DNA from 4 places in the Kluyvera sp. CRP genome. Region 4 is predicted to be linked to each of the others. Evidence: predicted binding sites of a transcription regulator. Region 4 holds the regulator's gene; each other region holds the start of a gene.

Region 1 (8,024 bases), 2.3 Mb from region 4:
CATCTCAGCGAAAGCCGCCTTCGCCTACTGGAAGCCATCAATTCAAGTAGACGGAGCTTGAGGGCAAGAGGTATTGCTATCTCCTGATTAAGCGGTGATTTTTTACGACAACATGACAGAGGTCCGCTCCTCGCTCACATCGGACCTTAAGCTCAGTCAGCAATGTCCGCCTTGTGCCAGGGGCGGACGTGGAAAACAAGAGTCTTAGTTGGTCAACGGAGAGCTGGTCAGCGGTTGTTGTCAATGCCAGGCTTCAACGTTTTAAATATTGCATTCACAATGGTAGGGATTCTACACATGAAAAAACAATTATTACTGCTTATATTGCTCGTCACTTCCCAATCGTGGGCAAATCAACCCTCCCCAGAGGAGCAAGCTAAACAAATGGCTGAAGCAGCATGTCTATACCAATACAATGTCATCTACTCTCGCTTTACTTTGGGTTTTTCTGAGGAAAAAGCAATTCAAGCATCGTCTCAAATACTAACTAATTATTTGGAGAGTCATAAAGAAAATGCAGGGGATTTTTTTCTCTCCTCGATTCGTAGAAGCACAATTGCACAATTACGGGAGTTAGAAGTAAATATAGCGGCAGTGCAGCAATTAAGAGATCCCCCATCAGATTTTAAAGATAATTTTTTATCCTCTTGTAATGAAATGAAAAAAGAGCAGTTGGAAGCTATGCATGTTTTTGGTTAAATCCACCATACATGCTGATGTGCTTATTTTTCGGCCATCGCATTTGTTACTTTTGAGCATCACTCATAGCATATTTCGCCACGCTTCAGGCGGTCCACTGCGTTCCAGGAGGAGACGTTGCTAACTACAGTCTTAGTTGGTCAACGGGGAGCTGGTCAGTATTTCTGCTCATCACTTTCGCAGACCCAACCGTATAAAATTATGAGGGAATAAAGGCGTAATCATTATCTTATCGTTAAAAATAAAAAGCTTAGGTGATATGGAGATGACATCGTAGATATTATCGACAATGAGTTGTAGATGGGTTCTGAACACGGGCACATCGGCATCATCCGCTATGACAAATACTGTTTCATTGCCTAAGCCGCTCCCATTAAACATATCATGAGTAAGTTCATAATCGCTGAAATCCATTTCCGACCATATGAGATTACCGCTATACCATGGATATTGATGAAAAATATCCATTACCATACTCAAATCATCCCCTTCCACAACATCAAAATCTGCCTTGAGCAACTCCTTACATCCCTCAAACAATGTCATGTCCACTCCCTTTGTGGCTGTATATTTTTATCATAACCTCCCGGGAGGATTGTCTAAAGGAATTATGAACTTCCGCTCCTCGCCCACAGCAGACCTTCTGTCCGCAAAACCTCGAGTTATTTTTCTTCCCTGTAACGGGAAAGGCGGTGCTCAAGGTTAGTCCGAACCTGCGGCCACTCATCATCAATTATGCTGTAGCGTATGGAAGTCCGTTTTCGACCATCAGGCATAATGCGTTCATTTCTGATGATGCTTTCCTGAACCGCGCCAATACGGAGAATGGCTGCCTGCGAGCGCTCATTCAATACATCAGTCGTAAACTGAACGCGAACACACTTCAGTTGCTCAAAAGCGTATTGCAGCAGTAACAGTTTACTCTCGGTATTTGCAGCTGTTTTTTGCCAGCTTTGGGAATACCAGGTGTGGCCTATTTCGAGTTTTCGGTTTTCTCGATCAATCTTCCAGAAACGTGTTGACCCAATGACGCGTTGGTCGGATGAGAGCGTTACCGCAAACGGCATGACTGTGCCTTCGGCCTGCCCCTTCAGGGCTTTCTGAATGTAGGAATCAGCGGTGTCAGCAGACGGAACCACCGTAAATGGCAGGGACCAGAGTTCCCCATCCGCCGCCGCATCAATCAATAGCTGAGCATCTGTCTCAAGCAGAGGACGGAGCGTGACTAGCGATCCTTGCAATGTAGGCGTCATATTTGTGACCTCACCGTTATTCTGTGTCGATGGATTGGACTGAATAATCCTGTTCCGAATGGCTTACTATGCCCCGTTTGCATTGAATAAGCGACTCATCAACAGGCGATTATCTGCTCACTGCTCCTGATGGTAGCTTGTACGCTCGGCGCCATTACCTGACGTTATATCCTTTTATGCTAATTCCCTTAATGTTGTATATCCCTGTTCGCTTAATTCGCTTGCCCTTTTTATCCGTAATAGTCGCTGTAATTGTGCTACAACGAATGGAATACCGTTCATCAATCACCAGCCGAATTGCTTCTGAAGGGTCTTCCACCTCCAGGAGGTCGTCAGTTTTATCCATGCCAAATGGTACAAGGTGAAAGGCGGTTTTTCCCGTTGATTTTCTGGTTATCTTCACAGGGTACAGTACATCACCACTTTTATGGATCAATTCAAGGCGTTCAGTGTAAATCATGGCAATTCTCCAGGGTTTGTCTACATGACAGTACAAATCGAAGCCAGGAGATACAACAAAAAAAGATCGGCAAAGATAAAATAGCCTAACACACATCATAATTCATTGAATTAGATACAAATAATCATAGACACTTTGAGCGGCGGTAATCTTTTACTGTTGTTTTGGTTGTAAGCCTGATGACGCAACGCTTGTCTGGCCTACAGGTTCGTTGCGATACGTGACTATCGCGCTTTTGCACCAATCAGAAATATTCCGTGTCGTGGTTTGAAACCCAGAACAGAATTGAGCCACGATATTCCTCATTTCCAGAGGATATCAGCGAGCATTTATCGGCATTGCCATCAACAGTATAAGAACAACTCTGTTTCACGCGCACAGTCGATTCCCCTCTTTTCGACACGATTTCTGAATCAACAAACTGTGCGCTTCCTGACGGATAAAAAATACGCTGGTCGGTGTTATCCTGGTAGTTTCGGATACGTACGGGTAATTGGCTATTGCCATATTCATATCGTTCTACCACTTCGCCCGTACTTTTATCGACAATAGTCTCAAGCAACCCACGTATATTGTAGTTAAGGGTATATTGCCCTGTTTCATTTTCAAGCTCAGTGATTTCGCAGCGACCGTTAATTTTTCCGGTAATGCGCTGACCATTAAAAGAGGTTAACGCCCCTTCTTTATTGACCAAATGAAAAATACGAGTGTTCTCCTTGTCAACCATATTGATATGAGTAAAACAGCCATTACGGTCATATCTTACTTCCGTCATCACCCTGAGTTTGCCGTTAACATCCCGAATCCACTGCACACTATGTTTGACGTTGCCGATGGTTGGATCATGCTCAAACAAAAGAGCAGCATTTAAGACCGCCGGTTTAAATTGCGTAATAGCTGCGGCATTAAATGATGCAGCGAAAAGAAACAGACTGCAAAGCGCCCTTACTTTCATTATTTATTCCTTTATGCAAGCCGTTTATCAAATTTGTTGCAAATAGCCATGGGTATGTTCGGTGTCAGCGGCCGCTGTTAATACGGGAGAACCACCAGGCCATTCTAGCGTCTTCCTGAAACAAGTTATATTCCGGTTTCTGGTAGGGCTTGCTCGGCTGTGGGTATTTTTAGCTGCAACACGGCCTCTGACTTGATATACTGGATATAATCACAGTGTAAGGGGCAAATCATGGCCGTTGAAATAAAATATGTTGTCGTAAGAAAAGGTGAAGAGAAAATGACATTTGCCAGTAAGAAAGAGGCTGACGCTCACGACAGACTGCTCGATATGGCAGAAGCGTTTACCGACTTCCTGTTGCAAAGCGGAATGCCGATGGATGAAACGCAGGCAGAAGATCTTGGTCTGTATCTCGCCGAGCAGAAAGTGACCGTGCAGCATATTTTACGCACCAGCAAGCTGCCGGAGATGAATACCGCAACGAAAACCGACACTCCAGCGTCTGATACGGCTGACAGTAAAAAAATTAAAGCCGTGAAGGCAGCCTGAATACCAGAACGTAACCTCACCGCTCCTGGAGCCGTAAGCAGAACACTGCTTGCGGCTTTTATTCTGCAAGGTGCCATCATCCATCCCTTGATGGACCTCATACATCAAGAATTAAGCGTATCTGGCAGGCTCTCATCGACAAATCAAAAGCAGGCTAACGTGTAAACTCATCGAAGATATCCACGTTCATACCCTATCTTCGCCAGGAGAGTCGCCGATGTTTAGCCACATGCGTATTGCCAGACCCGTCACCAATATTGAACGGTCTTTTTTGATGTACAGTCAGGGGCTGGGGCTGCAGAAAATTGCTGAATTCAACGACCATGACGGTTTCAACGGAATCATGTTAGGCCGGGAAGGCTTAGGCTGGCATATCGAATTGACTCATTGCGAATACCATCCGGTTCAACCGCTGCATACCGAAGAGGATTTACTCGTTCTTTATTATCCGGATGAAAAGGAATGGATGCATGCTTGCCAGAAAATGACCGATGCCGGTTTTATCATGACAAAATCATTCAACCCTTACTGGGACGTGAACGGGAAGACATTTGTTGACGTCGATGGATACAGAGTCGTTATCCAGAACAAAGCGTGGGGGTAGGACACGTACTCGTCAGCGCGTGTCCCCTGCTCGCCTGTATCCCGGTTAGTGCGGTGACCTCCCCGGCAATCAGTTAATCTGAATGACGATTTTGCCAAACGCGCCTTTATCGAGGTAGTTTAGCGCCTCTGGTAGTTCGTCGAAGCGGAAAGATTTGTCAATAACCGGTTTCAGGGCAATCGTGTCAACGGCCCGAACCAGATCTTCCAGCGCCCGCCGATGGCCAACGCCAATCCCCTGAACGGTTGGCGATTTGAGCAACAGTAACCCCCCTGGTGCTGAGGTGTCGTGCGTGTCCATCATCCCAATGAGTGAGATACGACCGTGCGACGCCACCGCGCGAACAGAATCGGCAAAATTACGGCCACCAACGGTATCCACAACGTGATCGATACCACGCTGATGAGTCAGCCGATAGACCGCGTCAACCCAGTCCTCTTTGTTGCGGTTAATACCATGATCAGCGCCAAGGGTCGCCGCTGCGGCCAGCTTGTCGTCACTGGATGAGGTAATAAACACTTCGGCCCCCATCGCTTTGGCAATCTGAAGGACAAAGATCGCCACGCCGCCCGTCCCCTGAACCAGTACGCTTTCACCGGCATGCAGGTGCCCACGCTCAACCAGGGCAAACCAGGCCGTCAGCCCCGCACACACCAGCGTACTGGCCTGCGCGTCGTTGAGCGTTCGTGGCGCCGCAACCAGCCACGCTTCACGCATCACGACGTATTCCGCCAGAACGCCCTGGATAGCGTACCCCAGGGTGTTGTAATGCGGATTGGCGGCATTATTTTCCAGCTTGCCATCAATCCAGTCGGCGTTAAAAGAAGAAATCACGCGATCGCCAGGGCGAAAACGGGTCACCCCAGGCCCAACGGCCTCAACCACGCCAGCCATATCGGAACCGGGGGTAAAAGGCATGGGCATGCCGTTCCCCATTCCGCCTTCAATAATGACCTTATCCCGGTAGTTAAGAGCGACCGCATTCACCCGCACCAAGACTTCATTCTGGCCGGGCTGCGGGATTTCTGCTTCGGTGAGTTTGAGATTCTGACGTCCGGTTTCGTTTAGCGTCCAACGTTTCATCGTACGGTTCATGGCGATTCCTGCAAAGTTAATCACGGATGGTATGGATGGTAACATTGCGCTTTACGCTACAGTGGAGATAGTATTTCCTCTAATTGATTCCTGAATGGCAACAATATGAAAAGTGAATTGAACAGTATTCCCGTCTTTGTCGCCGCGGCTGAATCGGTGAGCTTTTCACAGGCTGCCGCCAAACTTCACGTCACGCGTTCGGCGGTAGCCAAAACCGTCTCCCGGCTTGAGGAAAGATTAGGCGTAACCCTTTTTAGCCGTACCACCCGCAGCCAGAGTCTGACCGACGAAGGCTCGCTTTATTACGAATACTGTCGCCGGGCGCTGGCGGAAATCAAAACGGCAGAGGATATCCTGGACAGCGGCAAACTCCAGGCAAACGGCAAACTGCGGGTCTCCGTTCCTGTTCTGCTCGGCCACTTGTGTATTGCGCCGCTATTATCGGCGCTGGCAAAAGAACATCCGCAGCTGATACTGGAAATCTCGTTCAGCGATCGCCAGGTTGATTTGTCAGAAGAAGGGTTCGATCTGGCCGTCAGGATCGGCGCACTGGCCGACAGCAGTAGCCTGATTGCGCGTCAGCTGGCCGCACACCATGGTTTTCTGCGCCTCTGCGGATTATCTCCGCCGCGCCGGTGAGCCCACTTGTGCAGAAGACCTTCATCAACACGAGGCGGTGGCCTACATTCATTCCGGGCGCATTCTCAAATGGCGAGTGCAAAATGAGCGTGGGGAAGCAATCGAGATGAATCCTCCAGCCAGAATCATGATGGATGATATGCAGGCGGTAAAAGACAGTGCGTTAACGGGAGCGGGAATTGTCTGGCTGCCCTACTGGCTGGTCAAAGAGCAACTGCTTAACGGCGAACTGAAACAAATATTAAAAGCGCAGTCTTCGGGAACGTGGCCAGTTTATGCCGTATGGCTGAGAACGCCCCATCCTTCTCTTAAGGTCCGACTGGCCGTCGATAAACTGATAAGCGAGTTGCCCGCGATGATGACTGTCGCATAAATGCCGGAACTCGCTTGGTTGCCTGATGGCGCTTCGCTTATCAGGCCTACAGATTATGGCGATAGGTTTAAGTATCGCCTCAACCGTAGGCCACCCGGCATCACTCAGTAACGAACGCACACCGACTTGGTTTCACACCAGTCGTTCAGCCAGTCCGGGCCAAAATCACGCCCCGTGCCCGACTGTTTCATGCCGCCAAACGGCAAGTTAGCATCAATCAGCGTATGGCTGTTGACCCATACCGTACCGGCTTGCAGGCGGTCGGTATAGTTCAGCGCCTGGGTCAGGTCGCGGGTCCAGACGCTGGCGGTCAGGCCGAAGTCGCTGTCGTTGGCCAGGCGCAGCGCCTCTTCGCCGTCGGTGACGCGCACCAGGTTCACGACCGGGCCAAACACCTCTTCGCGGGTTAAGCGTAGGTTGGCGTCTGGGTTGATAACAAGCGTCGGCGGAATGTAGAAACCCTGCGCGTCCGGGCCAACGTTGCCGGCGATCAGTTCCGCATTCTGTTTACGTGCCTCGTCCAGATAAGCCGCCACTTTAGCGCAGTGCGCCTGAGAAACCACCGGGTTAATCTGTGTGGTCTCCAGCATACCTGGCCCCACCTGCAGCGATTTCACCGCCTGCTCGAAACCGCTCACCAGGGTGTCGAACAGCGGCGCTTCAATATAGATGCGTGAACTGGCCGCGCACACCTGCCCCTGATTGAGGAAGCTGCCGGTCATCAGCCCTTCAATCACCCACGTCGGGTCGGCGTCTTTCAGGACAATCGCCGGGTTTTTCCCGCCCAGTTCCAGCGTGACGCGGGTCAGCCTGTCGGCGGCAACGCGGGCAATCTGTTTGCCGGTGGCGGTCGAGCCGGTAAAACTCACCTTGGCCACATGTGGATGCGAGGTTAACGCCGCACCGCACTCGGCGCCGCTACCGGTGACCACGTTGAAAATACCTTCCGGCACCCCGGCCTCGATAGCCAGTTCAGCCACGCGCAGCAGCGTCAGCGGCGTAGTTTCGGATGGCTTAATCACAATAGAGCAGCCCGCCGCCAGCGCGGGCATCACCTTCCACATGCCGATCATCAGCGGGAAGTTCCACGGCACAATACCGGCAACTACCCCGACCGGCTCTTTTTTGGTCCACGCCTGATAGCGCGCGCCCGGCGGGAACGGAATGGAAACATCCAACGTGCGGCCGCTGATTTTAGTGGTTAATCCGGCGGTGTAGCGCATCCAGTTCAGCGTACAGCCCACTTCGAAAGCGCGGGAGATATTGATCGATTTGCCCTGCTCCAGCGTTTCCAGCTGGGCCAGTTCTTCGCCGTTCTGTTCAACGAGGTCAGCAAAACGCAGCAGAATATGTTCACGTTCCGCAGGCGTTCGACCTGCCCAACTGCGGGAAACAAA
Region 2 (8,024 bases), 1.3 Mb from region 4:
ATCACCAGCTTCGGCAGCGCGCGCGGTTCGCGCGTCAGCTGCAGCGCGGTCTGTTCCATGTGGTTGCTGTAAAGGTGGGTATCCCCGCCAGTCCAGACGAAGTCGCCCACTTCCAGGTCGCACTGCTGCGCCATCATATGCACCAGCAGCGCATAGCTGGCAATGTTGAACGGCAGGCCGAGGAACACGTCGCAAGAGCGCTGGTAGAGCTGACAGGAGAGTTTGCCGTCTGCCACGTAGAACTGGAAGAAAGCGTGACACGGCGCCAGCGCCATCTTATCCAGCTCGCCGACGTTCCACGCCGAAACGATGATACGGCGCGAGTCCGGGTCGTTTTTCAGCTGGTTCATGACGGTGGTGATCTGGTCGATATGACGGCCATCCGGCGTCGGCCAGGCGCGCCACTGTTTGCCGTAGACCGGGCCAAGGTTGCCGTTCTCATCGGCCCACTCATCCCAGATGCTGACGTTATTTTCATGCAGGTAGGCAACATTGGTGTCGCCCTGCAGGAACCACAGCAGTTCGTGGATGATAGAGCGCAGATGGCAGCGTTTGGTGGTCACCAGCGGGAAACCTTCTTGCAGGTTAAAGCGCATCTGGTGGCCAAAAATGGAGAGCGTACCGGTGCCGGTGCGGTCATTTTTCTGGGTGCCCTCATCGAGCACCTTCTGCATCAGTTCGAGATACTGTTTCATGCTTCCTCAGGAGATCTGTTTCTGCGGACGGCGAAACGCCCAGACCATCATAATGATACCCGCAAGCACCATCGGAATCGAAAGAATCTGCCCCATGCTGATGTACTGTACCCATTCACCGGTGAACTGCGCGTCCGGCTGGCGGAAGAATTCAGAAATGATGCGGAACAGACCGTAGCCAATCAGGAACAGGCCGGAAACCGACCCCGCCGGACGCGGCTTACGGATAAACCAGTTCAGGATCAGGAACAGGACAACCCCTTCCAGCGCCAGTTCATACAGCTGCGACGCGTGGCGCGGCAGGGAACCGTAAGTATCAAACAGCGTTTGCCATTCCGGATGCGACGGCAACAGCGCCAGGTCTTCCGCACGGGAGCCCGGGAACAGCATAGTGTAGTGGAAGCTCGGATCAACGCGGCCCCACAGTTCGCCATTGATAAAGTTACCCAGACGACCACACCCCAGGCCGAACGGAATCAGCGGCGCAATGAAATCAGACACCTGGAAGAAGGTCCGCTTGGTGCGTTTGGCGAAGATAATCATCACCACGATCACGCCGATCAGGCCGCCGTGGAAGGACATCCCGCCGTCCCAGACGCGGAACAGATACAGCGGATCCTGCAGGAAAGAGTCGAAGTTGTAGAACATCACGTAGCCGATGCGCCCACCGAGGAAGACCCCGAGGAAGCCTGCATACAGCAGGTTTTCAACTTCGTTTTTCGTCCAGCCGCTGTTCGGGCGGTTCGCGCGACGCGTCGCCAGCCACATGGCAAAGATAAAGCCCACCAGGTACATCATGCCGTACCAATGCAGGGAGACCGGTCCGATGGAGAAAATTACCGGATCAAAGTCCGGGAAACGCAGATAACCACTATTCATCTGTCACCACAAATGCTTGTTATTCCGCCGAAAGTGGACAGCGGTAGAGATGCGCGCCGTAGGCTTCAGGCGCTCCAAAGGTGCGAATGATAGCATAAGGGGGCTGAGAGGTGATGCGGGGAAGATGTAAAAGATATGTATAAGCGAAGGTCGCCGGAGACTCCCGGCGACGCTGACATCCGGCAATGGGCATCGGGTTGCCTGATGACGCTGCGCTTATTCGGCCTACAGGCCGCCGCGAATCAGGCCGCCGAGACCGCGACGCTCCATAAAGGCCGCGACCTGATGGCGCACTTCGGTGGCCATCTGCGCCTCAAGGCTGCGCTGGGCGAGCGTTTGCGCGTCTTCAAGATCGATATTACGCAGCAGATACTTCACGCGCGGTACCGAACGACCGTTCATCGACAGATGTCGGAATCCCAGGCCAATCAGGATGGTGACGCACATCGGGTCGCCCGCCATTTCGCCACACAGACGTAAATCGATGCCATAGCGTTCCGCTTCCTGCACAATCATCGACAGCACGCGAATCATCCCCGGATGCAGGCTATCGTAGATGCTGGCAACGCGGGTATTGTTACGATCCACCGCCAGCACATATTGCGTGAGATCGTTGGTGCCCACGGAAATGAAGTCGATGCGGTTCGCCAGATGCGGCAGCATAAAGACCATCGACGGCACTTCCAGCATAATGCCAATGCGCGGTTTCGGAATGGCGTAGCCGATCATCTCTTCCACTTCGCGACCGGCGCGGTCGATGAGACGGCGCGCTTCGTCAACCTCTTCCAGACTGGTGACCATTGGCAGCAAAATGCTCAGATTGCCGGTCGCCGCGTTGGCGCGCAGCATCGCGCGCACCTGTATAAGGAAGATCTCCGGCTGATCGAGCGTGATGCGGATCCCGCGCCAGCCGAGGCAGGGGTTCTCTTCACTGATCGGCATATACGGCAGCTGTTTGTCTGCCCCGACGTCCAGCGTACGTAGAGTCACCGGCTTGTCGTTGAACATCTGTAGCATGCCCTGATACTGCGCCACCTGCTCCTCTTCGGAAGGGAAACCGCTTTGCAGCATAAACGGAATTTCAGTGCGATACAGGCCAATGCCGTCGATGCGCCGCCCCAGCTTCTGCTCATGCTCCGGACTAAGACCGGCATTGAGCATCACCTTCACGCGCTCGCCGCTTTTCAGCTCTGCCGGGCGCTCAACGTCTCCTTCCGCCAGGCGGCTGAGTTCGTTTTCTTCGCTGATAAGCCGTTGATATTCTTGTAGCAGGATCGGTTCAGGATCCACCAGCAGCTCGCCGCGGTAGCCATCCACCACCAGCGTACGCCCGTGGAGGATCGACGGCTGAATATCGGCGCCCATCACCGTAGGGATCCCCAACGCGCGTACCATGATCGCGGCATGAGAGTTGGCGGCACCGTCGCGTACCACCACGCCGGCTAAACGATCCTGCGGCACTTCCGCGAGCGTAGCGGCGGAGAGTTCATCCGCCACCAGCACAAAGCGCGGCGGCCAGGCATTGGCGCCTTGGGTGGTGTCATCAAGGTGGAACAGCAGACGTTGCCCCAACGCACGCAGATCGCCTGCGCGTTCTTTCAGGTAGCCATCGCTGAGCGCGGCAAACTGTTCGGCAAACTTCTCAATAACCGTTTTCACCGCCCATTCGGCCACCGAGCCATTATCCACCGCGGCAAACAGCGCGCGGCGCAGGCTGGCGTCAGAGAGCAAGTGCGAATAGAGGTCAAAAATCGCCGCCGTCTCTTTTTGCGCTCCGGCGGCATAGCGTTTGCTGTAACGACGAAATTCGTTCGCCGCCTCTTCCAGCGCGCCGGTTAAACGCTCGCGCTCCAGTTGCGTATCCAGCGATGATGCTTCATATACCTGCTCCATCAGCGGCAGGGTGGCGTCCATCCAGCCTTCGGCGATCGCCACGCCTGGCGAAGCCGGCAGCGCGCGGATACGCGTCTGACGATACTGCCCGAACAGCGCCGTCAACTGAGACTGCGAGAGGATAGCCGCCATCTGGGTGGCGAGCGTGACCAGGAATGACTCTTCGCTTTCGTCGTACTGTCTCAGCTCGCGCTGCTGCACCACCAGCACGCCCAGCAGTTGGCGGCGCTGAATGATCGGCACGCCAAGAAACGCGCGGAAGCGCTCTTCTTTCACTGAGGGAATGTATTTATAGCTGGGGTGTTTTTGCGCGTCGGCGAGGTTAATCGGTTCGGCCAGGCGGCCAACCAGCCCGACGATCCCTTCATCGAAGGCGAGCGTAATGGTACGACCGCGCGGTTTTTTCAGGCCGCGGGTCGCCATTAAATAGAAGCAGCGTCGATCGTTGTCGGCGAGATAGACGGAACAAACCTCGGTCTCCATAGCCAGGCAGACATCGGTGACCAGAATATCCAGCGCCTCGTTCAGACGAGGCGCACTCGCGACCTTCTCAACAATTTCGCGTAAGCGAGTGAGCATAATATGCGTGGCTTAACCTCTTTTACGTCGATAAGCAGGCGCGCTTTGCGGTTTTGGCGCGCTCTCCGCAAGCGCCATCACTACGCTGGCGAACTCTTTCATCACCCGGCGGTAGACGTCACGTTTAAACGACACGACCTGACGCACCGGATACCAGTAACTCACCCAGCGCCAGCCGTCGAACTCCGGCGTGCTGCTGGTTTGCATATTGATATCCGCGTCATTGCCGATCAACTGCAAGAGAAACCATTTTTGTTTCTGGCCGATACAAACCGGCTTTGTGTCCCAACGCACCAAACGTTTAGGCAATTTGTAACGCAACCAGTTTCGGGTCGAAGCGAGGATCCGTACGTCCTTACGGCTTAATCCAACTTCTTCGAACAGTTCCCGATACATCGCCTGTTCTGCTGTCTCACCGGGGTTTATGCCCCCTTGCGGGAATTGCCAGGAGTGCTGACCGTAGCGTCGGGCCCACATAACCTGGCCCTGACGATTGCAAATTACAATACCAACATTTGGGCGGTAGCCATCGTCATCAATCACCGGACTACCTCAAAATAAGCTTCAATGTGAATGATTGTTTCACACTCGCTGGAAACGGTAAACCACTCTATTACAGCACGACCATCGAATAACATTTGAATAACTCACAGTAATCATCAGAGTTATAAACAGAGAACCGCGTTCATCCGCGATTTTATTCACTTTTTCTGTGGATAGAGTTGTGAAGAAGTACGGAATTACCCAGGGAAAACCCAGAGTACTCTGAATAATCGCATGCAAGCCGTTCACAGTAAAATGATATTTTTCATTAAGTTATTATGGTTAATCCTCTTGCATTAGCGCATAACGTGATGATCATCACATAGGGGATCCTCCAACTGATGAAAGATCGAGCAATGCCGATTTTATCCACAGATTGTGCCAACATCTTAGACATCTTTTGTGCGAAAATTCGATTTTCGTCGCACGTCAAGGCTGTAAATTGAAACAGTAGTGGGGCTTTTCCCCAGTTATCCCATTTTTCTGTGGATAACATGGTGTAAGATCCTGTTCATTGTCAGTGACCAGATTTGGAAAACCTTTTTTCGCGGCGTTTTTACGCTGAAAAATAGCTTAAAAAATCCATTATAATCATCACGTTGATATATTTACTCAGAAAAAGTTAAACTCTATCCACACCCGGCAAAACAGTCGTTCATTTTTTCACCAAAAGGCGCTTTATCATGTCAATGCTCGCCCCGCTTCCCGAATCGCCCAAAACCCAGGCCGAGCTGCTTGCGCAGGCGCAGCGTCTGGCGGGCTATTCGCTGGGCGAACTGGCGGCGATGGCCGGTATCGTCCCGCCCAAAGATTTGAAGCGTGATAAAGGCTGGATTGGCGTGCTGCTGGAAATCTGGCTCGGCGCCAGCGCCGGCAGTAAGCCAGAGCAGGATTTCGCCGCGCTGGGGGTCGAGCTGAAAACGATTCCCATTGACCGCCAGGGACGCCCGCTGGAGACCACGTTCGTCTGCGTCGCCCCGCTGACCGGCAATTCCGGCGTCACCTGGGAAAACAGCCACGTTCGCCATAAGCTCAAGCGGGTATTGTGGATTCCGGTAGAGGGCGAAAGAACGATTCCGCTCGCCGAGCGCCGCGTCGGCGCGCCGCTGCTGTGGACGCCGAGCCCGGAAGAAGAGCATCAGCTGCAAATGGACTGGGAAGAGTTAATGGATCTGATTGTTCTGGGACAGGTCGAGCGCATTACCGCCCGACACGGCGAAGTGCTGCAGCTCCGCCCAAAGGCCGCCAACAGCAAAGCGCTCACCGAAGCCATCGGCGCGCACGGTGAACCGATTATGACGCTGCCGCGCGGTTTCTATCTCAAAAAGAACTTCACCGCCGCCTTGCTGGCGCGCCACTTTATGCTGCAAACGCATTAATTTTTTTGCCCTGCCGCCCGCCGGGATTATACTCCTCGTGCTGCTGGCGGCAGGATTGCCCTACAGCACCCACAAAGTACATCTATTGACGCTTTCGCTTTTTTTGGCAGGACTTATCTAATGTTATTTGCATGGATCACCGACCCCAACGCCTGGCTTGCGCTCGGTACGCTGACGCTGCTGGAGATCGTTCTGGGGATCGATAATATTATTTTTCTCTCTCTGGTCGTCGCTAAGCTTCCTACCGCGCAACGCGCCCATGCCCGTCGTTTAGGGCTGATGGGGGCGATGGTGATGCGTCTGGGGCTGCTGGCTTCTATCGCCTGGGTGGTGAAGCTCACCAACCCGCTGTTCACCGTGTTCGATCAGGCCATCTCGCTGCGCGATATTATCCTGCTGCTGGGCGGGCTGTTCCTTATCTGGAAGGCCAGTAAGGAAATTCACGAGTCGATTGAAGGTGATGAGGAAGGGCTGAAAACCAACGTGCATTCGTTCCTCGGCGCGATTGTGCAGATCATGCTGCTGGATATTATCTTCAGCCTCGACTCGGTCATTACTGCCGTTGGTCTCTCTGACCACCTGTTTATCATGATGGCGGCGGTGGTGATTGCGGTGGGCGTGATGATGTTTGCCGCACGTTCAATCGGCGAGTTTGTCGATCGCCACCCATCGGTGAAAATGCTGGCGCTGTCATTCCTGATTCTGGTCGGCTTTACGCTGATCCTCGAGAGTTTTGACGTCCACGTGCCGAAAGGTTACATCTACTTCGCCATGTTCTTCTCTATCGCGGTAGAAAGCCTCAATCTGCTGAGAAACAAAAAAAATCCTCTCTAATCTGTCGTTTTTGGCCCTCTTTTGAGGGCCATGTCTGATTTTTTTCAGATTTTACTGCTTTATGCTAACGCAAGAGTCGGTTATTACTAGACTATTAAGAGTGCGGCGATAAAGGGGATGACGATGACAAAATGGGCAGTATTGATTTCCGCAGTAGGTTTAGCCTTTGCAGTTTCCGGCTGTAGCAGCGATTACGTCATGGCGACCAAAGATGGCCGAATGATTCTTACCGACGGAAAACCAGAAGTCGACGACGACACCGGGCTTATCAGCTACGAAGATCAGCAGGGTAACAGAATGCAGATCAATCGCGACGACGTCTCACAGATTATCAAACGATAAAGACAGAGAGGTCAGCCGCTTGCTGGCCTTTTTTCATTTTCTGCTTTCCCTTTTTCTTCCCCTCTGCCATTTTTATATTCCTTTGTCGGGACTCTTTCCCGACGCTGTTGATAAAAGGAAGCCGGCTTATGCAGTACCACCGTATCCCCCACAGCTCTCTTGAGATAAGCACCCTCGGGCTTGGCACCATGACGTTTGGTGAACAGAACAGCGAAGCCGACGCCCATGCACAGCTTGATTACGCCGTGAGTCAGGGTATCAACCTGATCGACGTCGCGGAGATGTATCCTGTGCCGCCGCGCCCGGAAACCCAGGGTCTGACTGAAACCTACGTTGGCAACTGGCTGACGAAACGCGGCAACCGTGAAAAACTGGTGATTGCCTCTAAGGTTAGCGGCCCGTCACGCAATAACGACAGCGGCATCCGCCCCAATCAGGCGCTGGACCGCAAGAACATTCGCGACGCGCTGCACAACAGTCTGACGCGTCTGCAAACCGACTATCTCGACCTCTACCAGGTGCACTGGCCTCAGCGCCCAACCAACTGCTTCGGCAAGCTGGGCTACACCTGGGCTGATTCCGCACCGGTCGTATCCCTGCTGGAAACGCTGGAAGCGCTCACCGAGTATCAGCGCGCCGGGAAAATTCGCTATATCGGCGTCTCGAACGAAACCGCGTTTGGCGTAATGCGTTACCTGCATCTGGCCGATAAACACGATCTGCCGCGTATTGTGACCATTCAGAACCCGTATAGCCTGGTCAACCGCAGCTACGAAGTCGCGCTCTCAGAAGTGAGCCAGTTTGAAGGTGTTGAGCTGCTGGCCTATTCCTGCCTGGCGTTCGGCACCCTGACCGGTAAATACCTGAACGGTGCCAAACC
Region 3 (8,024 bases), 2.5 Mb from region 4:
AAACCGGCAGCGGCAAAACGGCAGCGTTTGGTCTTGGCCTGCTCCAGCATGTCGATGCCAGCCTGTTCCAGACCCAGTCGCTGGTGCTGTGTCCGACGCGCGAACTGGCCGATCAGGTCGCCGGTGAGATTCGCCGCCTGGCGCGTTATCTGCCGAATATTAAGGTGCTGACCCTCTGCGGCGGCCAGCCTTTTGGCGCGCAGCGCGACTCCTTGCAGCATGCGCCGCATATTATCGTCGCGACGCCGGGCCGCCTGCTGGATCACCTGCAAAAGGGCACCGTATCGCTGGATGCACTGCAAACGCTGGTGATGGATGAAGCGGACCGCATGCTGGATATGGGTTTTAGCGATGCTATCGACGAAGTGATTCTCTTTGCGCCAGCGTCTCGCCAGACGCTGCTGTTCTCCGCGACCTGGCCGGAAGCGATTGCCGCCATAAGCGGCCGTGTGCAACGTTCGCCGGAAACGATCGAAATTGATAGCGTTGACGCGCTCCCCTCGGTTGAGCAGCAGTTTTTTGACGTACCACGTCACGGCAAAATCGCGCTGTTACAGCAGCTGCTGAGCCAGCATCAGCCATCTTCTTGCGTCGTGTTCTGTAATACCAAAAAAGATTGTCAGGCGGTGTTTGAAGAGCTGAACGCGGCGGGGCAAAGCACCATTGCGCTGCACGGCGACCTCGAACAGCGCGACCGCGATCAGACCCTGATACGTTTTGCCAACGGCAGCGCGCGTATTCTGGTGGCGACCGATGTGGCGGCGCGCGGGCTGGATATTAAATCGCTGGCGATGGTGGTGAACTACGAGCTGGCGTGGGATCCGGAGGTGCACGTACACCGTATTGGCCGTACCGCGCGTGCGGGCAACAGTGGGCTGGCGGTGAGCTTCTGCGCGCCGGAAGAGGCGCAGCGCGCCAATATTCTGGCCGAAATGCTGCAACTGAAGCTGAACTGGATGCCAGAGCCGGCTAAAACGCGTATTACGCCGCTGGCGCCGGAAATGATGACCCTGTGTATCGACGGGGGTAAAAAGGCAAAAATGCGTGCGGGCGATGTGCTGGGCGCGTTAACCGGCGATATGGGGCTGGTTGGCGCGGATATCGGTAAAATCGATGTCCACCCGGCGCATGTCTACGTAGCCGTACGTGAAGGCGTGGCGCATCAGGCCTGGAAATTGCTGCAGAAAGGGAAGATCAAAGGCAAGGCGTGCCGTGTACGTCTGCTGAAATAACATCCTGAAAAGCGTCTCAGGCGGCAGCCTGAGACGCCAAATGACTTACTTCACTTCAACCACATTCAGACGCAGCTCATCCAACTGACCGTCTTCTTCTTCCGGCTGCCAGCCCACTGGCTGTAGCGGCAGCTCTTCCCGGTCAAATGCCAGGTCGCCACCTTCAATTACTTCGCTGTCGTGGTTCAAACCTTTGAAATCAAACAGGTTGGTATCACACAGGTGTGAAGGCACCACGTTCTGCATGGCGCTAAACATGGTCTCGATACGGCCCGGATAGCGTTTATCCCAGTCGCGCAGCATATCGCCAATGACCTGACGCTGCAGGTTCGGCTGAGAACCGCACAGATTACACGGAATGATCGGGAACGCTTTGGCTTCGGAGAAGCGCTCGATGTCTTTTTCGCGGCAGTAGGCCAGCGGACGGATAACGATGTGCTTGCCGTCGTCGCTCATCAGCTTCGGCGGCATACCTTTCATTTTACCGCCGTAGAACATGTTCAGGAACAGCGTTTGCAGAATGTCGTCACGGTGATGGCCGAGGGCGATTTTTGTCGCGCCCAATTCGGTGGCCGTGCGGTAGAGGATCCCGCGACGCAGACGAGAGCAGAGGGAGCAGGTGGTTTTCCCTTCCGGGATCTTCTCTTTGACGATACCGTAGGTGTTCTCTTCGACGATTTTGTACTCAACGCCCAGCTTTTCCAGATATTCCGGCAGAATATGCTCGGGGAAGCCCGGTTGTTTCTGGTCGAGGTTGACCGCCACCAGGCTGAAGCTGATTGGCGCGCTCTGTTGCAGATTGCGCAGAATTTCCAGCATGGTGTAGCTATCTTTACCGCCGGAGAGGCAGACCATAATGCGGTCGCCGTCTTCAATCATGTTGAAGTCAGCGATGGCTTCGCCCACGTTACGACGCAGACGCTTCTGTAATTTGTTCAGATTGTATTGTTCTTTTTTGCTAATTTCTTGATTTTGTTGCATTTAATAGTTACTCAAAAATCTAAATGGATACCCAGGCCACTACAGCGTCTTCCAGTCCATTTGATTTACGATAAAAGAGCTGTCCCGCGCTGACGGCGAATCAGCGAATGTGTGGCGTGTATGGTACGGATTACGGCGACGAATACCAGCATGTTTTGCAGGACTGGCCCGACTTACCCGCTGACATGAATAACCCTGTATTAAATCTATCGCGTCTTCAACGGGTTGACCGCGAGGGACGACAAGCCGCTTGATCTCTACGCTTGTTGTATAATACTGTATATATAAACAGTATTTATGGTGTATAAAGATGTTCGCCACTTATCTATATAAAGCAGAACAGTCCCTCGAACTGCCATTGTTCCTGGAGCGGATTCCCTGCGGTTTTCCCAGCCCGGCTCAGGACTATGTCGAAGAGAGCCTGGACCTGAATCGGCTGGTGGTCAAGCACCCCAGCGCCACCTATTTTGTGCGTGTTAGCGGTGACTCGATGATTGGCGCGGGTATCGGTGATGGCGATCTGCTGGTTGTTGATCGCTCGTTAAAAGCCGATCACGGCGATATCGTCGTTGCGGCAGTAGCGGGGGAGTTTACGGTTAAAGAGTTGCGAACCCGGCCCTCGCTCCTGCTGGTGCCGCATAACCCGCAGTACAAACCGATTGCTTTTCATGCCGAGGAAGAGTTGCAAATCTTCGGCGTGGTGACGTTCAGTTTAAAAGCGCATAAATATGTTCGCATTGGTTGATGTTAACAATTTCTATGCCTCCTGTGAGACGGTATTTCGCCCCGATTTGGTGGGTAAACCGGTGGTGGTGGTATCCAATAACGATGGCTGCATTATCTCTCGTTCCGCGGAGGCTAAAGCGCTCGGCATTAGCATGGGGGCACCGTATTTTAAAATTAAAAATGAATTGTCTCGCCAGCGGGTAACCGTTTTTAGTTCTAACTACGCACTGTATGCCGATCTCAGCCATCGGGTGATGCAGACATTGATGGATCTTGCTCCCCGTGTGGAGATCTATTCGATTGATGAAGCCTTTATTGAATTGCCCGATGAGGGCTCGTTTGAGGTGTTGGGTCATCAGATACGTGATGCGGTACGAAGAAATACCGGGCTGACGGTTGGGGTGGGTATTGGGCCAACCAAAACGCTGGCGAAGCTGGCGAATCTGGCGGCCAAAACCTGGCGAAAAACCAACGGTGTCGTCGATCTCTGTGCAACGGAGCGCCAGCGTAAATTGCTCTCCTTAATTCCAGCGCATGAAGTCTGGGGCGTTGGAAGACGTACCCGTAAGAAGCTGGAGCAGATGGGAATAGAGAGCGCGTTACAGCTTGCGGATAGTTCAACCTGGGTTATTCGCCAGCATTTTAACGTGGTGCTGGAGCGCACGGTACGCGAACTGCGCGGGGAGTCCTGCCTGGCGTTAGAGGAGTTTGCCCCTACCAAACAGCAGATCATCTTTAGCCGCTCGTTTAGCCATCGCATCACGACATATGACGAGATGCACCAGGTCGTTTGCGCCTATGCCGAACGCGCGGCAGAAAAACTGCGTGCGGAAAGGCAGTACTGCTGTGTGGTCAGCCTGTTTATGCGCACCAGCCCGCATGCGGAGAATGAGACATTTTATGCCCCGCAGGCTAGCGGCAGGTTCATCGTTCCAACCTGTGATACCCGGGATATTATCCGCCTTGCCGTCAGTTCGCTGCAGAGTATCTGGCGCGACGGCTTTCGCTATATGAAAGCCGGGATAATGCTGAGTGATTTTTTCAGCCAGGGCGTTGCGCAGCTCAACCTGTTTGACGCTTTGCCTCCGCGAGCCAATAGCCAGGCGCTGATGCAGGTCATTGACAGTATTAATCACTCCGGTCTGGGCAGTATCGGTTTTGTCGGAAAAGGAATAGAACAGACATGGAGGATGAAGCGAGAAATGCTGTCCCCCAGTTATACGACACGCTACGCGGATCTGCCGGTTGCCCGATGACCAACGCTGCGCTCAGGCAACGTTGGTGGGCACTCAGCCGAAGGTAGGGTAGACCGGGCGTTCATCCAGCTTGAGACAATGTCTTACCCGTTCTTCACCGTAATAAACATAACCGAATGCATCGGTTGAGATACGGTGCAGCAGCGTATCGCCGTTGGCGAAGGGGATTATCTCAATGTCACCCACGCGCTTATGGCCTGCACCGGTTTCAAAATGGCCTTTCCAGGACTGCTGGGTATGCTCATAGACGTGCAGAATGACTTCTACCAGCCCGCGTTCCGGGCAGTTTAATTTCAATATTGTCGATGAGAAATTGAGCGCATAGCTTTGACAGGGAATAATAACGAGGATAAAAAATAACTTCAGGAAATTCATTGGATTAAATACTTATATTACAACAAAGCGTGATTATTGCCTGATTTGGCTGCGCGGGTTTTGTGATTGATCAATATAAGTTTTTTGTTTTTCACTCGGGCGGCTTAAAACAAATAAGGCCACCGGGGTGGCCTCAAACGGTTGCCGTATCAGTTAAGACCCAGGCGGATCAAATCAACCGGGCAGAACGTCCCGTCACAGCCTTCAACCTCTACGCAGCTCTCGCGACGCAGCTGCTCAGCGGTTTTACCTTCACCATGGATAGCGGTAATCACGCCGGTTGCGCCTTTATTGGCAATCATCACACGGGTGCCGAGCGTGATAGCGTTACGGTTACGATCGTAGGTTTTCATCGTCTCCTCCTTTCACATGTCAAGACGGTATAGATTGGCGGTGTGAATTAATAGCGCGATCGAAAACGCGATGTTTTGCGCTTCGTCAAAGTCGCGTTTTTTTTCATGATGTTTATGGATAAAACGACTATCTCGTTGTCAGTTTATTGACAGTTTTTATTGCGGATAGAGCCTGGATTAAGCCCGGAATGGCTTCTTGTTCGCTATGGGATATGTCAAATATGCGCGCATCATGCGTAGTGAGAACGTCATGTCTGGTAAGGAGACCATATGGCCAGATTCTCGCAGCCTGTGGATTTCCCTCTTATAGTTTTTGTGTCGCCTTCAACGGAGAACAGGTATGCGCAACCCCACCTTATTACAATGCTTTCACTGGTATTACCCCGCTGGCGGTGAATTGTGGCCAGAGGTCGCGGCCCTTGCCCCGAACTTGCATGAGATTGGCATTAATATGATCTGGTTGCCGCCCGCCAGCAAAGGGGCCTCCGGTGGTTATTCCGTTGGCTATGACAGCTATGATCTTTTTGACCTGGGGGAGTTTGAGCAGAAAGGTTCGGTTGCCACAAAATATGGGGATAAAGCCCAGTTACTCCAGGCGATTGATGCACTGCAACAGCATAATATTGCGGTACTGATGGACGTAGTGTTGAACCATAAGATGGGGGCGGATGAGAAAGAGCATATTCGCGTACAGCGTGTTAACGCCGACGATCGAACCCAGATTGATGAAGAGATCATCGAGTGCGAGGCATGGACCCGCTATTCATTCCCCGCTCGCGAAGGAAAGTACTCGCAGTTTGTCTGGGATTTCAAATGCTTTAGCGGCATCGACCATATCGAGAATCCTGACGAGGACGGCATTTTCAAAATCGTTAACGACTATACCGGTGAAGGCTGGAATGACCAGGTCGATGACGAAATGGGTAACTTTGATTATCTGATGGGCGAGAACGTTGATTTCCGTAATCAGGCCGTTACCGAAGAGCTCAAGTACTGGGCGCGCTGGATGCTCGAACAAACGCATTGCGACGGTTTTCGTCTTGATGCGGTTAAACATATTCCCGCCTGGTTCTATAAGCAATGGATTGAGCATATACAGGAAGTGGCGCCTGAACCTTTGTTCATTGTGGCGGAATACTGGTCTCACGATGTGGATAAATTGCAGCAGTATATCGCTCAGGTTGAGGGAAAAACGATGCTGTTTGACGCCCCGTTGCAGATGAACTTCCACGAGGCTTCCCGCATGGGGCGCGACTATGACATGAGCCAGATTTTCACCGCGACGCTGGTTGAGGCCGATCCGTTCCATGCGGTGACGCTGGTCGCCAACCATGACACCCAGCCGCTTCAGGCGCTGGAGGCCCCGGTGGAGGCGTGGTTTAAACCGCTTGCCTATGCGCTCATTCTGTTACGTGAAAACGGTGTGCCTTCGGTTTTTTATCCGGATCTGTTTGGCGCGCACTATGAGGACACCGGCGGTGATGGCGAAACTTACACTATCGATATGCCGGTTATTGAACAGTTGCATGAGCTGATCCTCGCGCGTCAGCGGTTTGCGCATGGCGTTCAAACGCTGTGGTTCGATCACCCTAACTGCATCGCATTTAGCCGCAGCGGCACCGATGAAATGCCCGGTTGCGTGGTGGTGCTCTCCAACGGCGATGAGGGCGAAAAAACGCTGTCGCTGGGGGAAAATTATGCCCATAAACGCTGGAAGGATTTTCTGAATAACCGTGAGGAAGTGGTGGAGACCGACGCAGAAGGCAGTGCGACTTTTACCTGCAACGGCGGCAGCGTCAGCGTATGGGTGATAGAAGAGGTACTCTGATACGCGGTTAGCGGGGTGAATGAGGCATTGTCGCTGGCTGGTTTATTTTCTGCGCCAGATGGAAACCATGTCGCAGCAAGATTGAGGGGATGGAACTTCTTGCTGGCGCAGGAAAACTCAGGTCTGATGGGGAGATTATGCTCGGCAGCTCGAGCATATCCTCCCTATGAGTCGCTACTCGTGAAAGTAGGGGCTAATCAGATGCGCTTGCTGTATTCATCGCCGTGCTTATTCATGCTATTCAAGGTTCTTTATCATTCGTTGTAAAGATGACTGGAGTAAGCCGCATTCCTCTTCAGTCATGCCACTGGAAGCCTGCTCGACCACTTCATAAAGTTTTTCTTTTATTTTGGGCAGCGCTAGCTGTGCTTGTCGTGTGAGCGAGATGTAGCTTGACCTTTTGTCGACAGGATTAGGTCTACGGGTAATCAATCCATCGCGCTCCATTCGTACCAGCAATGCCGCCATTGTAGGTTGTTCTACCCCTGCATATTCAGCGAGTTGTTTCTGCTGCATCTCTCCGTTTTCTTCCAACGCGATAGCGACAGGGAGATAAGCCATACCAAAGTTATACGGCCTGAGATGATGTTCAAACGTGCGTGTAAGCAGGCGTGAAGCCTGGTTTATCCAGAACGTTATCTGGGTTTCTGGTGCCCATTGAAGGTTGCTTTTCGCTTTCATAGCATGCTATATAATATACATAGCATGCTATATACAAGGTAATCATGAATACCACTGACCAAAAATAGGGATAGCAGATGAGTGCACCAGAAAAAAATACCGACTTTGATGAAGCATATCGTTCAGATGTTGGACACATGATGTGGACAGATTCAAATGTACCGACAGAACTAAAAAACTTTATCAGACAAAATTCTCCGCTGAATGCGCTGGAATTAGGATGTGGTCTGGGGTTGTTTGCAGACTATTTTTCGAAAGAAGGAATAAAAATAACGGCCGTTGACTTTTCGGCGGTAGCCATCGAAAAGGCTCGTAACCGTGTCAGGGAAGGGTATGAATCTCCCCGTTTCCACACCGGAGATGTGACCAATCTGAAAGATATATCAGGGCCATTCGATGTTTCTTATGATATTGGTTGTTTTCATTGCCTTGATGAGCCCGGGCAGATGAAATACGCCCGTGAAGTGAACCGCTTACTAAAACCAGGTGGCATGCATCTGATATGGGCGATGGATATTTCGCCACGAGGAATGCCGCTTTCACCGCAGGTCATCGAGAAAGTATTTGGCCAATATTTTGAGCTGGTAAGCGC
Region 4 (8,024 bases):
CCCCGGCGTCAACGTTAAAGCCGGTATCATCGTTGCGATAGCGGCTGCTGTTGATGTCGTCGCTGCTGAAGTTGTAGATCGACACGGTGTAGTTATAGAGCCAGGTTTGCTGCAGTTTTGGCGTCACGCCCAGCGAAACCGGCACACCGCCGAGATCGAACTGGCGGGCAATCGCCACACCATAGTCGGACACGATAGCCGCACGGCCATAGCCCTGAGACTTCAAATCCTGCGGATTGACGCCAATCGCACTTAACGGCACCGCTTCAACGCCGTGCAGCAGGTTGATATCACCCTGATCGATATAGGAGCTGACCCGCGCTCTGGCGCTGGCTTTGGTGACGAAAGCAACGTCCAGCACATCGTTTGGAATGCTGATCGCCAACCCCGCACCGGCTTTAGCGTTCGCCGTCTTGCCCTTTAACGAGGAGAGCTGATCCGCCAAATCCCCCGCCGCGACCGAAACTTGCCGGGATGCCGCGCTATTGGGATTGAGAAGATCGACGGGATTCATCGTGCGCAGCACCCGCCGATAGTTGTTAACATCATCGCTGATATCGTCGATTTTGTTGCGCAGGTCGTCCTTATCGGAGATCTGCGCGCCAATTGACGGCACAATCAGCGTGATATCGTCATCCGGTTTTGCCTTTGCCAGTAGCGCCGGGTTAATTAACACGCCGCTGCCATAGTTCGCAGAGGCCACGCCCGTGCCGCCCATCGCGTCGTTACGGGCTTCCGACCAACCATTTGCCGCCCCTGCCTGTCCCGCCACAAAAAAGGAGACAGCCACCCCCATCAGCGAAAATTTGTCTTTTTTATTCACAGTATGCTCGTCTTATTGTCTGTAATGAAACAACCCTCCACCCGTTATCACCTGGATGGAGACGAACTGTTGCTGTGAATAGCGAGGGAAAAAGCGTCTTGTTCCCCTAACTGAAATTTTCTTCGGTTATCGTTATTTTTAATAAGCGCTCTAATCTTTATAGAAGAAGAGGCTAATTTCGCCCAGGTTTTCCATCGTGCGGGCCAAAAAACTGCGGCGGATGGTCCACCCAGCGATCGTCGCGCGTGACGGCATACGAGGCATTTAGCGGGTAGTAAATCCGGTTGTGTTTCTTATTGGCTTCCCCCACCACCAGCAGCCGGACCTCTTCTGACGTGTTGTTGATAAAGGTATGGCAAACGCCGGTTCCTGCCGGAAAGCCCACGCTGTCACCGGGTTCCAGCTTCCACAGATAGCCGTTAATCCACGCCTGCGGATAACCTTCCAGTACGTAGATAAACTCCTCTTCGTCGCTCTCGGCATGCGGGTAGGAAGTGCGTCGGCCTGGCGGCAAGCGCTCGTGGTGAATACCAAGATGTCTCAGCCCCAGCGCACGAGCCAGCGGCGCGCCGATGGAGAAGCGCTCATCGCTGTCGGGATAGGTAGAGTCATCCGGTCCTTCAACATCGTGCCAATGGCGAATACAGTCGGGTCTTTTCATCATTTTTCATCCTGAGTGTGAAGTGCACCTGCTATAACACAGCTATAGCACACCTGTGGAAACTCGGCGTTTCCGGCATAACATGGTAAAGTAGGGGTTTATTTCCCCGTAACCTGAGGACGCCAATGGATAAGACCACCACGCAAGAACTGTTAGCGCAAGCTGAAAAGCTGTGCGCGCAACGCGGCGTGCGCCTGACTCCGCAACGTCTCGAAGTGTTGCGCCTGATGAGTCTGCAGGAAGGGGCAATCAGCGCCTATGACCTGCTGGATCTGCTGCGCGAGAAAGAGCCGCAGGCCAAGCCGCCGACCGTCTACCGCGCGCTGGAGTTTCTGCTTGAGCAGGGCTTCGTGCACAAGGTCGAGTCCGCTAACAGCTACGTCCTGTGCCACCTGTTCGATCAGCCGACCCACACCTCCGCAATGTTTATCTGCGATCGCTGCGGCGTGGTGAAAGAAGAGTGTGCGGAAGGCGTTGAGGACATCATGCATACGCTGGCAGCAAAGATGGGCTTTGCGCTGCGCCACAACGTCATTGAAGCGCACGGGCTGTGTTCCGCCTGCGTGGAAGTTGAAGCCTGTCGCGCGCATGAACATTGCCATCACGACCATACGATTCATATTAAAAAGAAATCCCGCTAACGCGGGATTGATGGGGAGCGTACCTCCTTGTACGCATGGGCAGGAGGAGTGCGTTACCAGCGGTGATTGTGCCGTTTATCCCAGCTATCCACCTCTTTTTCCGCCTGATCTTTTGCGTATCCATAACGTTCCTGGATTTTACCGACCAGCTGATCGCGTTTACCTTCGATCACCGTGATGTCATCATCGGTCAGTTTGCCCCATTGCTCTTTCACTTTACCTTTAAGCTGCTTCCAGTTACCGCCGACTTCGTCTTTATTCATCATTGAATCCTCGATCGTCAGTGAATGAATAGCGAGAGAGTGTGAACTCTTTTTCGCTAAGCGTGAGGTTAATTGTAGTCAGTCATTCTGAGCATGATTCACTATTCGGAATCTTTAACCATCACATCAGGAAAACCAGCTGTCATTTCGCCAGTGGCGACGCCAGATATACGCCAGCGACAGGCCGCGCAGCGCGAGGAAAACGGCCAACGCCAGCCACAGCCCATGGTTGCCAAGCACCGGCAGTGCCAGCAGCGTCAGCGCAAAACCGGCGGCGGCGACCGCCATGCTGTTGCGCATCTCGGCGCCTCGCGTGGCGCCGATAAACATGCCGTCCAGCAGATAACACCAGACGCCAATCACCGGCAGCACCACCTGCCACAGCACGTAACGGTCGGCCAGTTGCTGCAGTTCGGGCAGCGAGGTAAGCAAGGCGACGATATTTTCGCCAAACACGGCGTATACCAGCGCAAAAGCCAGCGCCACCACGCCCGCCTGACGGCACGCGGCGCGCCAGATCTCAAGCAGTTTGCTGCCATCACGCGCGCCATACGCCTGGCCGGAGTGCGCCTCCACCGCATAAGCGAAGCCATCCAGCGCGTAGGCGGTGAAAGTGAGCATCGTCATCAGCACCGCGTTCACCGCCACCACTTCACCACCGAGCCGCGCGCCAAAGACGGTGACCGCGCCGAAGCACAGCTGTAACAGCAGGGAACGCAGCATAATGTCGCGGTTGAGCGCCAGCAGGCGGCGGATGTTGCCGCGCCAGGCGGTTTTCAGCATCGCCCAGGAGATGCCGCGCATCGCCATCACCTTGTGTACCATTCCCAGCCCGACCAGCAGGGTGGCGTATTCGGCAATCGCCGTAGCGAGCGCGGCGCCCTGCACGTTCATGTGCAGACCCATCACCAGCCACAGGTCGAGCACAATGTTCAGCACATTCCCCACCACGAGCAGCACCACCGGCGCGCGCGCATACTGCACGCCCAGTAGCCACCCCAGCAGGACCAGGTTCGCCAGGGAAGCAGGCGCGCTGAGCCAGCGAATGGCGAGGAAGCGACGCGCCTGCTCTAGCACCTCACCGCTGCCGCCAACGATAGACAGCGCCAGATTAATCAGCGGGGTTTTAAACACAATGATCAGCAACCCGGCGCCCAGCGCCAGCATCAACGGTTGCACCAGCGCGCGTGCCAGCGCCTGCGGGTTTTTCGCGCCAAAGGCCTGCGCCGTCAGGCCGGTTGTACTCATACGTAGAAACAGCAGCAGCATAAACAGGAAGCTGGTCGCCGTCGCCCCAATAGCGACACCGCCCAGATAGACGGGGCTGTCCAGGTGACCGATGACGGCGGTATCGACCAGACCCAGAAGAGGCACGGTAATGTTGGAGAAGATCATCGGTAGCGCAAGGCGCCACAGCGCTTTATCAGCGGAAGTGAGTAGCGACATGGGTATCAACCAGAACGAAAAAAGGCTGCGATAGCGGATGTATCGCAGCCATTAGAGAGGGGGAGTTTTTACAGCCATTCGCCGTTGCGGATAACGCCAACGGCCAGCCCTTCAATGGAGAAATTCTGCTGACGCAGATCCACCACGATCGGCTTAAATTCGCTGTTTTCTGGCAGCAGTTCGACGACGTTACCCTGTTTTTTCAGGCGTTTGACCGTGACTTCTTCGTCGATGCGCGCGACAACGACCTGGCCGTTACGTACGTCCTGAGTCTTATGCACCGCGAGCAGGTCGCCGTCCATAATCCCGATATCTTTCATCGACATGCCGCTAACGCGCAGCAGGAAGTCGGCGCTCGGTTTGAACAGCGACGGGTCAACCTGGTAATGGCCTTCGATATGCTGCTGCGCCAGCAGCGGTTCGCCCGCCGCGACGCGGCCCACCAGCGGCAGACCTTCTTCTTCTTCCACCAGCAGGCGGATACCGCGAGAAGCGCCGGAGACAATCTCGATGACACCTTTACGCGCCAGCGCTTTCAGGTGCTCTTCAGCCGCGTTCGGGGAACGGAACCCCAAGCGCTGAGCAATTTCCGCACGCGTCGGCGGCATGCCCGTCTGGCTGATGTGATCCCGGATGAGATCAAACACCTCTTGCTGCCTGGTCGTTAACGCTTTCATTCCGCCCCCTGGGTGTATATACAGTTATGCTGTGAGTATATACAGCTAGTGTTTATTTTGAAACCATAAAACGCACGAAATCAGGCAGTTTTCACAGCTTTAGTGGAAATGCGCCCACAGCAGCGTGCCCCAGGTGATGAGCGCGACGAAAATCGCCAGCAGCACCGCCGCCGATCCCATGTCTTTTGCCCGCCCGGACAGCTCGTGGTATTCGGAGCCGATGCGGTCCACCACCGCTTCCAGTGCACTATTGAGAATTTCCACTATCATCACCAACAGGACGGAGCCGATGAGCAGCACGCGCGTAATCGCGTCGACATCCAGCCAGCAGGCGATAATAATCGCCAGCACCGACGCGACACCCTCCTGGCGGAACGCGGCTTCGTTGATCCACGCCGCGCGAAATCCTTTCCAGGAATAGCCCGCTGCTTTGATGATTCGGGTGAGCCCGGTGGTATTATTGGCCATCTCAAGAACCTTTTTTGTTATTACGTCAATGACAATGCGTGTTATGAAGCGGTAGAACAGAAATTCTGCTGACTTTCTGATATTCTTGCCGCGCATTTGCATGATTAACCAGAGGCTTTACATCGTTTATGTCCGGCTGGCCACGAATTTACTACAAATTACTGAATTTACCATTAAGCGTACTGGTAAAAAGCAAGTCTATTCCCGCAGAGCCTGCACAGGAATTAGGGCTTGATACCTCGCGTCCGATTATGTACGTCCTGCCTTATAATTCTAAGGCCGACCTGCTGACGCTGCGCGCCCAATGTCTGGCGCACGATTTACCTGACCCGCTTGAACCGCTGGAAATCGACGGCACCCTGCTGCCGCGCTACGTGTTTATCCACGGCGGCCCGCGCGTGTTCACCTACTACACGCCGAAAGAAGAGTCGATCAAGCTGTTCCACGACTACCTCGATCTGCACCGCAGCAATCCGGATCTGGATGTGCAAATGGTGCCGGTCTCCGTGATGTTCGGGCGTTCGCCTGGCCGCGAAAAAGGCGAGGAAAACCCGCCGCTGCGAATGCTCAACGGCTTCCAGAAATTCTTCGCTGTCTCCTGGCTGGGCCGCGATAGCTTCGTGCGCTTCTCGCCGTCCGTGTCGCTGCGCCGCATGGCCGACGAACACGGCACGGACAAAATCATTGCTCAGAAGCTGGCGCGCGTCGCGCGTATGCACTTTGCCCGTCAGCGTCTGGCGGCGGTTGGCCCGCGTCTGCCGGCGCGTCACGACCTGTTCAAAAAGCTGCTGGCGTCGAAAGCCATCGCCAAGGCGGTAGAAGACGAAGCGCGCAGCAAGAAAATCTCGCACGAGAAGGCGCAGCAAAACGCCATTGCGCTAATGGAAGAGATTGCGGCGAACTTCTCCTACGAGATGATTCGCCTCACCGACCGTATCCTCAGCTTTACCTGGAACCGTCTGTATCAGGGGATTAACGTCCATAACGCCGAGCGCGTACGCCAGCTGGCGCACGACGGCCATGAAATCGTCTACGTGCCCTGCCACCGTAGCCATATGGACTACCTGTTGCTCTCTTACGTGCTCTATCACCAGGGGCTGGTGCCGCCGCATATTGCTGCCGGTATCAACCTGAACTTCTGGCCGGCTGGCCCGATTTTCCGCCGCCTGGGCGCGTTCTTTATCCGCCGTACCTTTAAGGGCAACAAGCTGTACTCCACGGTGTTCCGCGAATACCTCGGCGAGCTGTTCAGCCGCGGCTACTCCGTTGAATACTTCGTGGAAGGCGGGCGTTCCCGTACCGGCCGCCTGCTGGATCCGAAAACCGGCACCCTGTCGATGACCATTCAGGCAATGCTGCGCGGCGGTACTCGCCCGATTACGTTAGTGCCGATTTACATCGGCTACGAGCACGTGATGGAAGTGGGTACCTACGCCAAAGAGCTGCGCGGCGCGACCAAAGAGAAAGAGAGCCTGCCGCAGATGCTGCGCGGTCTGAGCAAGCTGCGTAATCTCGGCCAGGGCTACGTCAACTTCGGCGAACCCATGCCGCTGATGACCTACCTGAACCACCACGTGCCGGAGTGGCGCGAGTCGATCGACCCGATCGAAGCCGTACGCCCGGCGTGGCTGACGCCGACCGTCAATAAACTGGCGGGCGAGCTGATGGTGCGCATTAACAACGCCGGTGCCGCCAACGCCATGAACCTGTGCTGCACCGCGCTGCTGGCCTCTCGCCAGCGTTCGCTGACCCGCGAACAGCTGACGCAGCAGCTGGAATGCTACCTGGCGTTAATGCGTAATGCGCCGTACGCGCCGGATGCTACCGCGCCAAAAGCCTCCGCCAGCGAGCTTATCGACCACGCGCTGCAGATGAACAAGTTCGAAGTCGAGAAAGACACCATCGGCGACATCATCATTCTGCCGCGCGAGCAGGCGGTGCTGATGACGTACTACCGCAACAACATCGCGCACATGCTGATTATGCCGTCGCTGTTGGCCACCATCATGACTCAACATCGCCAGATCTCCCGTGACCAGGTGTTGAGTATGATCGAAACGCTGTATCCGATGCTGAAAGCCGAGCTGTTCCTGCGCTGGACGCGTGAAGAGCTGCCGGCAGTCATTGATACGCTGATCGCCGAAATGGCGCGTCAGGCGCTGATTACCGAGCAGAACGGCGAGCTGCGCATCAACGCGTCACACTCCCGCACGCTTCAACTGCTGGCGGCCGGGGCGCGCGAGACACTGCAACGCTACGCGATCACCTTCTGGCTGCTGAGCGGCAACCCGTCGATGAACCGCAGTACGCTGGAGAAAGAGAGCCGTACGCTGGCGCAGCGTCTGTCGGTGCTGCACGGCATCAACTCGCCGGAGTTCTTTGATAAAGCGGTGTTCTCGTCGCTGGTACTGACGCTCCGCGATGAGGGCTATATCAGCGACAGCGGCGACGCCGAGCCGGAAGAGACGATGAAGGTTTACCAGATGATGGCGGGCCTGATTACCTCGGACGTGCGCTTGACGATCGAGAGCGTGACGCAGGAAGAGGCGGCACAGTAAAAACAAAAATCCCCGGTCTGTACCGGGGATTTTTTTATTCGCTTATTGGGTGCCGGCCAGGCGACAGTTTCATGCCAAACTCAGAACTGCCAGTAGCTCATCGCCAGCCCAATAAACAGCACCAGACCCACGTAGTTATTGTTCATAAACGCCTGGAAGCACGGCCCACGCTCGCGGTGGCGGATCAGCTTCTGTTGGTAGACGAACAGCGCACCGGCGATCAGGATTGACCAGTAAAACTCCCAGTTCAGGCCGTTCAACCAGCCGATAAGCGCCATCAGCGCCAGCACGCACGCCTGCAGGATACCGATAATCAGACGGTCGTTATCGCCGAACAGAATCGCCGTGGATTTGATGCCAATCTTCACGTCATCATCACGGTCAACCATCGCATACTGGGTATCATAGGCCACCGCCCACAAAATATTCGCCAGCAGCATCAGCCAGCAGCTCAGCGGCAGTGACTCGCTGACCGCCGCGAAGGCCA

What was found. The regulator LexA, encoded in region 4, represses DNA repair genes until DNA is damaged. The targets are predictions, from matches to a motif close to TNCTGTATGTACATACAGNA.
Region 1: the regulator LexA is predicted to act here: its motif matches at 3,566-3,585, upstream of K7B04_RS17130 (YebG family protein).
Region 2: the regulator LexA is predicted to act here: its motif matches at 5,023-5,042, upstream of mutH (DNA mismatch repair endonuclease MutH).
Region 3: the regulator LexA is predicted to act here: its motif matches at 2,488-2,507, upstream of umuD (translesion error-prone DNA polymerase V autoproteolytic subunit).

The regions. Positions count from the first base shown of each region.
Region 1 is NZ_CP082841.1:3,606,996-3,615,019, reverse strand. It holds gene K7B04_RS17160 (GntR family transcriptional regulator) at 1-87, shown strand, start outside; gene K7B04_RS17155 (hypothetical protein) at 298-699, shown strand; gene K7B04_RS17150 (hypothetical protein) at 871-1,245, opposite strand; gene K7B04_RS17145 (GNAT family protein) at 1,362-1,952, opposite strand; gene K7B04_RS17140 (transposase) at 2,107-2,412, opposite strand; gene K7B04_RS17135 (YnfC family lipoprotein) at 2,657-3,367, opposite strand; gene K7B04_RS17130 (YebG family protein) at 3,599-3,916, shown strand; gene K7B04_RS17125 (VOC family protein) at 4,134-4,520, shown strand; gene K7B04_RS17120 (NAD(P)-dependent alcohol dehydrogenase) at 4,590-5,615, opposite strand; partial or broken gene K7B04_RS17115 (LysR substrate-binding domain-containing protein) at 5,721-6,627, shown strand; gene K7B04_RS17110 (aldehyde dehydrogenase family protein) at 6,732-8,024, opposite strand, start outside.
Region 2 is NZ_CP082841.1:2,051,629-2,059,652, reverse strand. It holds gene thyA (thymidylate synthase) at 1-695, opposite strand, end outside; gene lgt (prolipoprotein diacylglyceryl transferase) at 702-1,574, opposite strand; gene ptsP (phosphoenolpyruvate--protein phosphotransferase) at 1,800-4,046, opposite strand; gene rppH (RNA pyrophosphohydrolase) at 4,059-4,589, opposite strand; gene mutH (DNA mismatch repair endonuclease MutH) at 5,273-5,968, shown strand; gene K7B04_RS09660 (TerC family protein) at 6,089-6,802, shown strand; gene K7B04_RS09655 (YgdI/YgdR family lipoprotein) at 6,926-7,144, shown strand; gene K7B04_RS09650 (NADP(H)-dependent aldo-keto reductase) at 7,273-8,024, shown strand, end outside.
Region 3 is NZ_CP082841.1:3,424,054-3,432,077, forward strand. It holds gene dbpA (ATP-dependent RNA helicase DbpA) at 1-1,232, shown strand, start outside; gene ttcA (tRNA 2-thiocytidine(32) synthetase TtcA) at 1,278-2,213, opposite strand; gene umuD (translesion error-prone DNA polymerase V autoproteolytic subunit) at 2,524-2,958, shown strand; gene umuC (translesion error-prone DNA polymerase V subunit UmuC) at 2,942-4,195, shown strand; gene K7B04_RS16195 (hypothetical protein) at 4,229-4,492, opposite strand; gene ydfZ (putative selenium delivery protein YdfZ) at 4,720-4,923, opposite strand; gene amyA (alpha-amylase) at 5,264-6,751, shown strand; gene K7B04_RS16210 (MarR family transcriptional regulator) at 6,989-7,432, opposite strand; gene K7B04_RS16215 (class I SAM-dependent methyltransferase) at 7,510-8,024, shown strand, end outside.
Region 4 is NZ_CP082841.1:732,034-740,057, forward strand. It holds gene K7B04_RS03350 (conjugal transfer protein TraF) at 1-823, opposite strand, end outside; gene K7B04_RS03355 (cupin domain-containing protein) at 996-1,484, opposite strand; gene zur (zinc uptake transcriptional repressor Zur) at 1,610-2,125, shown strand; gene K7B04_RS03365 (CsbD family protein) at 2,179-2,388, opposite strand; gene dinF (MATE family efflux transporter DinF) at 2,515-3,834, opposite strand; gene lexA (transcriptional repressor LexA) at 3,903-4,511, opposite strand; gene K7B04_RS03380 (diacylglycerol kinase) at 4,611-4,979, opposite strand; gene plsB (glycerol-3-phosphate 1-O-acyltransferase PlsB) at 5,108-7,537, shown strand; gene ubiA (4-hydroxybenzoate octaprenyltransferase) at 7,618-8,024, opposite strand, start outside.